Regions from separate parts of the Noviherbaspirillum phoenicis genome, predicted to be linked through region 2. Evidence: predicted binding sites of a transcription regulator. Region 2 holds the regulator's gene; each other region holds the start of a gene.

Region 1 (2,252 bases), on a different contig from region 2:
TCCTGCTGGTGCAGATCGCCGGCGCAGCCATTGCGCTGGTGTGCGTGATCCTGTCCGGCCTGATCGCCGACCGCTTCGGCCGCCGCAACACCCTGGGCAGCCTGGCGGTGCTGATCGCGGCATTCAGCGCCACGGTGCCGAGCCTGATGAACGGCGGCGAGTTCGGGCAAAACGTGTTCGTGCTGCTGGGCTTTGCGCTGCTGGGCCTGTCTTATGGCCAGGCGGCCGGCGCGGTGACGGCCAACTTCCCGGCCCGCTTCCGCTACACCGGCGCGGCGCTGACCTCGGACCTGGCCTGGCTGGTCGGCGCCGGCTTCGCGCCGCTGGTGGCGCTGGGCCTGTCGGCCCACTTCGGCCTGGCCTATGTCAGCCTGTACCTGCTGTCGGGCGCGGTCGGCTCGCTGGCGGCACTGAGCCTGAACCGCGCGCTGGAAATCAGGAACTAGCAGCACCGGCGCCCGGCGCCGACGCTTCACCCCTCATCAGGCCGGCACTGTCCGGCCTGATGGCGTTTACAGCCCGGCCGGAGCCTCTTCCGGCTTGCCTTTCCAGCAATAAAACCCCTTCCGAAGAATTTTGACCCATGTCAACCGCGCTGCGGGGACGCCTTCCTACCATGGGCGCCAGGCGCCTGCGGCGTTGCGCTTGTCCTGCACCGCCATGCCGCCAGCTTCATCCAACGCTGTCGGCCTCGCGCTCCCATCCCTGAGCGGCGCCGGGCGGCCAGCAGGCTGGGCCGGCCGGCCCCGGGCATGGCCGCGGCGAACGCCGGACCGACTGACTGGGGACCCGTATCGATGGCCATGCTGCATGCTGAAACATCCGCCGCGACGGCAAGCGCCGGCCGTCCGCCTGCCCATCCGCAGGAGGGCCTCACCGGGGCGCAGGCCGCGGCGCGCCTGGAACGCCATGGCTACAACGAGCTTGCCTCGGCCCGGCGGCGCGGCCTTCCCGAGGTGGCGGCGGGCGTGATGCGCGAGCCGATGTTCCTGCTGCTCATCGCCTGCGGCGCCATCTACCTGGTGCTGGGCGACAGGCAGGAAGCGCTGATGCTGCTTGGCTTCGTGTTCGTGGTGATCGGCATCACCCTATTCCAGGAAAACAAGGTGGAACGGGCGCTGGAGGCGCTGCGCAACCTTGCCAGCCCACGCGCAAGGGTGCTGCGCGACGGGGAACTGCGCATCATTCCGGGACGCGAAGTCGTTCCCGACGACATCGTGCTGCTGGCCGAAGGCGACCGTGTTCCAGCCGACGCCGCGCTGCTGGAGACCACCAACCTGATGATCGACGAATCCCTGCTCACCGGCGAATCGGCGCCGGTGAGCAAGCGGCTTGGGATGGCCGGGGCGTTGCCGGCCGCGCAGACCGGCTCTGACAGGCTGGCGCTGGTGTATTCAGGCACGCTGGTCGTGCAGGGAAAGGCAATGGCCAGGGTCACCGGAACCGGGGGAAACACGGCGATCGGCAGGATAGGCCGAGCGCTGTACGACATCGAGCCCGAGGTCACGCGGGTGCAGCGGGAAACGGCCGTGGTCGTCAGGCGGCTTGCCGGCGCCGCGGGCGTCCTGGCGGCGGTCGTGGCGCTCTGGTACGGCGCTGCGCGGGGCGACTGGCTCAACGGACTGCTGGTCGGCCTGACGCTCGCCATGGCCTTGCTGCCGGAAGAGCTGTCGGTGGTGCTGACGATCTTCCTGGGCCTGGGCGGCTGGCGGCTGGCGCAGAAACAGGTGCTGGCGCGGCGCGTGGCGGCCATCGAGATGCTGGGCGCCGCCACCGTGCTGTGCGTCGACAAGACCGGCACGCTGACCGAGAACCGGATGACATTGACCAGGCTCGTGGTCGACGGCCAGTCGGTCGATCTCGCGGACCTGCCCGGCGGCGCGCTGCCCGAGCTGTATCACGAACTGCTCGAGTTCAGCATCCTGGCCAGCCATCGCGATCCCTTCGACCCGATGGAAAAAGCGATCCACAGAAGCGCGCAGGCGACGCTGGCGCAAACCGAGCACCTGCACGGCGACTGGACGCTCCTGAATGAATACCCGCTCTCGCCGGCCCTGCTGGCGATGTCGCGCGTCTGGCGCTCCGACGAGCGCGGGCAGTATGTCGTGGCCGCCAAGGGCGCCCCCGAGGCGATCGCCGACCTCTGCCACCTCGACGCCGCCGCGACAGCCCGGCTCAACCGTGAAGTCGACCTGCTGGCGCGGCAGGGCCTGCGCGTGCTGGGCGTGGCTAGGGCAAGCTTCAGCCCGACC
Region 2 (2,252 bases):
CAGCCGTCGGCTTGTCCTGGAACTGGTTGACCTTGTCGAATTCGGCAGCGCTGGCGCCGGACTTGACTTCGGCACGGCTGGTGCCGCTGCCCTTCACGGCTGCGCCGGGACGGTCGTTGAACTGGTTGACGCGGTCTGCATTCGCCGCGCTGGCGCCGGACTTGACTTCGGCGCGGGATTGGCTGGCCGATGGATCGGTGGAAGTGGCGGCAGGCGCTTGCGCGAAAGCCGAAACCATTGCGGCCTGAGCCAGGGGAAGTGCCAACAGCGTTAACATTTTTTTCATTTTGCGCATCCAGTCGTTGAGGGTGAAGAAAGGGGAACACCAGCACAGCCATATCGTGTCAAAAAGATACCCATCTTTCCTCCGATCGACTGTGCGCTAACGAACACAACCCACATTTTGCTTAACATTTTGATACGCCGCTAATATCTGTTGTATCCGCGTTACGATGTGTTTGCTACACTTCGCCGTACCGACCGTTCTAATCCGCAGATCAGTCTTGCGGCACGTTTCATACCGTAGCGTTTCGCGTTTTCAACGGCTTGAGATATATCATTGGCGACCATGATCCAGTCCATTCCAGTCAACAGCCAGACCACGCCCATCAACGTCAACGCCCTGAAGGCAAGTTGCGCGGCGTGCAGCATGCACCAGCTTTGCCTGCCCATGGGCCTGGACGATACCGACATGTCGCGTCTCGACGCCATCATCGGACGCCGGCGCAAGGTGCCGCGCGACACCCATCTCTACCGCATGGGCGATCCGTTCACCAACCTGTACGCGATCCGGCTTGGGCATTTCAAGACTTTCCAGATCAATGTCAGCGGCGAGCAGCAGATTACAGGCTTCCAGATGGCCGGCGAGCTTCTCGGCATGGACGCCATCGGCACCGAGCGCCACCATTGTTCGGCGGTGGCGCTGGAAGACAGTGAAGTCTGCGACATTCCATTCAGCCGGCTGGAAGAGTTGTTCGGCCACATTCCCACGCTGCTGCACCATTTCCACCGGATGATGAGCCAGGAAATCACGCGCGAGCAGAGCGTCATGCTCCTGCTGGGCAATATGCGCGCCGGCCAGCGCTTCGCCGCCTTCCTGGTCAATCTCACGACGCGCTATGCCGCCCGCGGCTATTCCTCCACCGCCTTCCAGCTGCGCATGTCGCGCGAGGAAATCGGCAATTATCTCGGACTCACCATCGAGAGCATCAGCCGCCTGCTGTCACGCTTCAAGAAGCTGGGCGTGCTGCAGGTAAGCAACCGCGAAATCGTGATTCTCGATCCGCCCCGCCTGAAAGCCATGGCGGCCGGCACCGAGAAATGCGATTAGGCTCGGCCCTGTCGCCGTCATAGCGGCGGCTGGCGGTCGGCCGGCACATTGGCCAGGTAATAACTGAGCATCGCCGCCAGCGCGCAGAACAGCCAGAACAGGAAGAATCCCACCGTATAAGCCGCCAGCGGCGACAGCGTGAACTCGGCGCCGCCCAGGTGCAGATCCTGCGGATCGAGCAGGGAAAAGAAAAAACCTTCCGCCATCGCCGCCACCAGGAAGGATGGCCACAGGATCACCATTGCAAGACGCCGCATCTATGCCTCCTTCAGGATTGGTCGGCCGACAGCGTCGCCGTCGCCTGCTGCGGCCAGGGCCACACGCCATTGATGCGCCAGGTCCGGCCCTGGTCTTCCAGCATCACCTGCCAGCGCGCCATCTCCAGCATCGGCAGGCTCACGGCAAAGTGGCCTTCCGCATCCGCCACCACCGGCAGCACGATATCCTTTTCCGGACGCGTGGAATGAACCAGGCGCAGCGTCATCGCGCCATGCGGAATCCCCTGCGCGCCGCGCATCGCGCCTGTCAGCCGGCCCGCGGCGGCATCGAAGTGCAGCGCCAGCGACAGTCCCAGCCGGCTGGCGGCCTGATCGCGCCGCAGGTCCTGGTTGATGGCCTTGCCCTGCCGGTAATAGTCGCCCACCACCAGCGCATCCTGCTGCGAGTAGGAGAGCCAGATCGTGTAGCTGCCCGCCAGCACCACCAGGAACGGACCCAGCATGATCAGCCAGGGCCAACGGTGCTTGTACCAGGGCGTGGACGGGCATTCGAGCGTATTCATTGACTGCATTTGCATTCTCCTTCAGCGCGGCACGTAAAAGACCGCTTCTTCCCTGACCTTCAGCCCGGAGTCATCCAGCGCCTGCAGGCCGATATGTATCTTGTTAGACCCCCTGGCGGCCTGTCCGCCATCGATGCGCAG
Region 3 (2,252 bases), on a different contig from region 2:
GGGCGCGCTCGCGAATGCGGCCGCCACTGCCAGCGCGCAGCCGGCAAATTTCACAGAACCGCTGATGACCTTTGATTGCAATGTCTTACCCATTTCAGTCTCCGTCGTAGTTATATTGTTTAACCAGCAGGGTGCTGGCATTGCCATTTGCCGCTTGAGAAGCTACCGGCCTTGTCCGGATATCTTTCCGGTTCATGGATGGGTACAAAAATACTGGACAACTTTGCTTGAAATTCAATTGACCGGCGTCAATTTTTCAAATCTTCCCGCCATGTGGCCGGCTTGCAGGGAAAGCGCAGGCACTGCCTGATCAGGCTGTTTCGTCAGTACGGTCTGCGCCTGGCGCCTGGCCGTGATGCAGCCTATCCATCCTGCCTGCCGGCTGCGGATGCTGATCCCGAGCGCGCTATCTGGCGCGGCCGGCCCGGTTCGTCAGGTGAAGGGTGTATGCGGGCCAAGTCGCGGCGAAGGCGATGGCATGCGGAGCGAACAGATGGCGATCGCTATGGCGATGGTGTTACCGGGCTGATTCATGAACTTGGTCTCCTCGTTCAATGCGAGGCGGTGATGGCGGCATGATGCCGCCTGCAAGCCGCCCTTCCCGCTTGGCCGGCTTCCACAGGAGGGCGTGGCAAGGATGCGTGCCCGTATCGTGGAATGCCGATGGTGTGCCTGATGGCTTCTGGTAACTTGGCACCGATTTTCAGAGAACGCTTCCGCTTTCTCCTTGATCGCGGTTAAGTTTCCAAAATTCCGCAAATTTAATGCGCGCCAGCGGCGGCCTGATTTCAGGGGGTGGAAGCGCCGATCTCATTTCAGCCTTTGCCTGCGGGCTCTTTTCCTTTTTTCCGACGTTCTCACGCGCTTGCCCTGTCCAAATCCCGGGCAAAAACTCATGTTCTCAAACTTGACCCTGGTCAATGAGAAAAAAGCCGGGCCATCGCTATGATGGCCGCAACCTGACCCCGGGGCACCCTGCGGCGCGGGTCGGCAGACAAGCTGCCTGGCCATGTCCGTTCATGGCGAGCGACACGCATAAAACCATACAGAGGAGAACGCATGTCTTCAGTACTGAAAAAGACCGAGACCGACGAGACCACCTTGCTGGCCACGCAGGATCAGGAGCCGATGGAAGCCGTTGCAGAACAGACCGACGGCTTCCACGTACTGCTCGACGCATTGAAAGCCAATGACGTCGAGACCATCTACGGCCTGGTCGGCATCCCCATCACCGACCTGGCCCGCCTGGCGCAGGCCGAGGGCTTCCGCTTCATCGGCTTCCGCCATGAAGCCAACGCCGTCAACGCCGCCGCCATCGCCGGCTACCTCACCAAGAAGCCCGGCATCGCCATGACCGTTTCGGCCCCGGGCTTCCTGAACGGCCTGGTCGCGCTGGCCAATGCCACCGTCAACTGCTTCCCCATGATCATGATCTCCGGCTCCTCCGAGCGCGAGATCGTCGACCTGGCGCAGGGCGACTATGAAGAGCTCGACCAGCTCAATGCCGCCAAGCCCTATGTCAAGGCTTCCTACCGCATCAACCATATCGAGGACATCGGCATCGGCGTGGCGCGCGCCATCCGCGCCGCCGTCTCCGGCCGCCCCGGCGGCGTCTATCTCGACGTGCCCGCCAAGCTGCTCGGCCAGGCCATGGAAGCCGCCGCCGCCCAGCGCTCCATCGTGAAAGTCGTCGACCCGTCGCCGGCCCAGATCCCCGCGCCCGACGCCATCGCCCGCGCGCTCGACGTGCTCAAGAAGGCCAAGCGCCCGGTCATCATGCTCGGCAAGGGCGCAGCCTACGCCCAGGCCGACGCCGACATCCGCGCCTTCGTCGAGCGCACCGGCATCCCTTACCTCGCCATGTCCATGGCCAAGGGCCTGCTGCCCGACAACCATCCGCAGGCCGCCATCGCCGCCCGCTCCTATGCGCTGAAGGAAGCCGACTGCGTGATGCTCATCGGCGCGCGCCTGAACTGGCTGCTCTCGCATGGCAAGGGCCCGACCTGGGGCGGCAAGGACCACAAGGACTGGGCCCAGAAGACCTTCGTGCAGATCGATATCTCGGCACAGGAAATGGATTCCAACGTGCCCATCGACGCGCCCCTGGCCGGCGACATCGGCTCCACCGTCTCGGCGCTGCTGGCCGCCATCGACCAGACCGGCTTCGACAAGCCCGATGCCGGCTGGACCGGCGCCATTGCCGAGAAGCGCGACGCCAACATCGCCAAGATGGCCAAGACCCTGTCGGCCAA

What was found. The regulator FNR, encoded in region 2, switches genes on or off when oxygen is low (the NO sensors DNR and NnrR bind a similar motif). The targets are predictions, from matches to a motif close to TTGATNNNNATCAA.
Region 1: ABC383_RS21245 (cation-translocating P-type ATPase) is a predicted target of FNR. The motif match lies at 577-590, and genes of this name have one in related genera.
Region 3: oxc (oxalyl-CoA decarboxylase) is a predicted target of FNR. The motif match lies at 908-921, and genes of this name have one in related genera.

What each region holds. Positions count from the first base shown of each region.
Region 1 is NZ_JBDFLX010000002.1:360,822-363,073, reverse strand. It holds gene ABC383_RS21250 (MFS transporter) at 1-446, shown strand, start outside; gene ABC383_RS21245 (cation-translocating P-type ATPase) at 753-2,252, shown strand, end outside.
Region 2 is NZ_JBDFLX010000001.1:2,488,728-2,490,979, forward strand. It holds gene ABC383_RS11250 (hypothetical protein) at 1-286, opposite strand, end outside; gene fnr (fumarate/nitrate reduction transcriptional regulator Fnr) at 569-1,330, shown strand; gene ABC383_RS11260 (hypothetical protein) at 1,348-1,587, opposite strand; gene ABC383_RS11265 (FixH family protein) at 1,599-2,120, opposite strand; gene ccoG (cytochrome c oxidase accessory protein CcoG) at 2,133-2,252, opposite strand, start outside.
Region 3 is NZ_JBDFLX010000005.1:66,591-68,842, reverse strand. It holds gene ABC383_RS25880 (Bug family tripartite tricarboxylate transporter substrate binding protein) at 1-93, opposite strand, end outside; gene oxc (oxalyl-CoA decarboxylase) at 1,129-2,252, shown strand, end outside.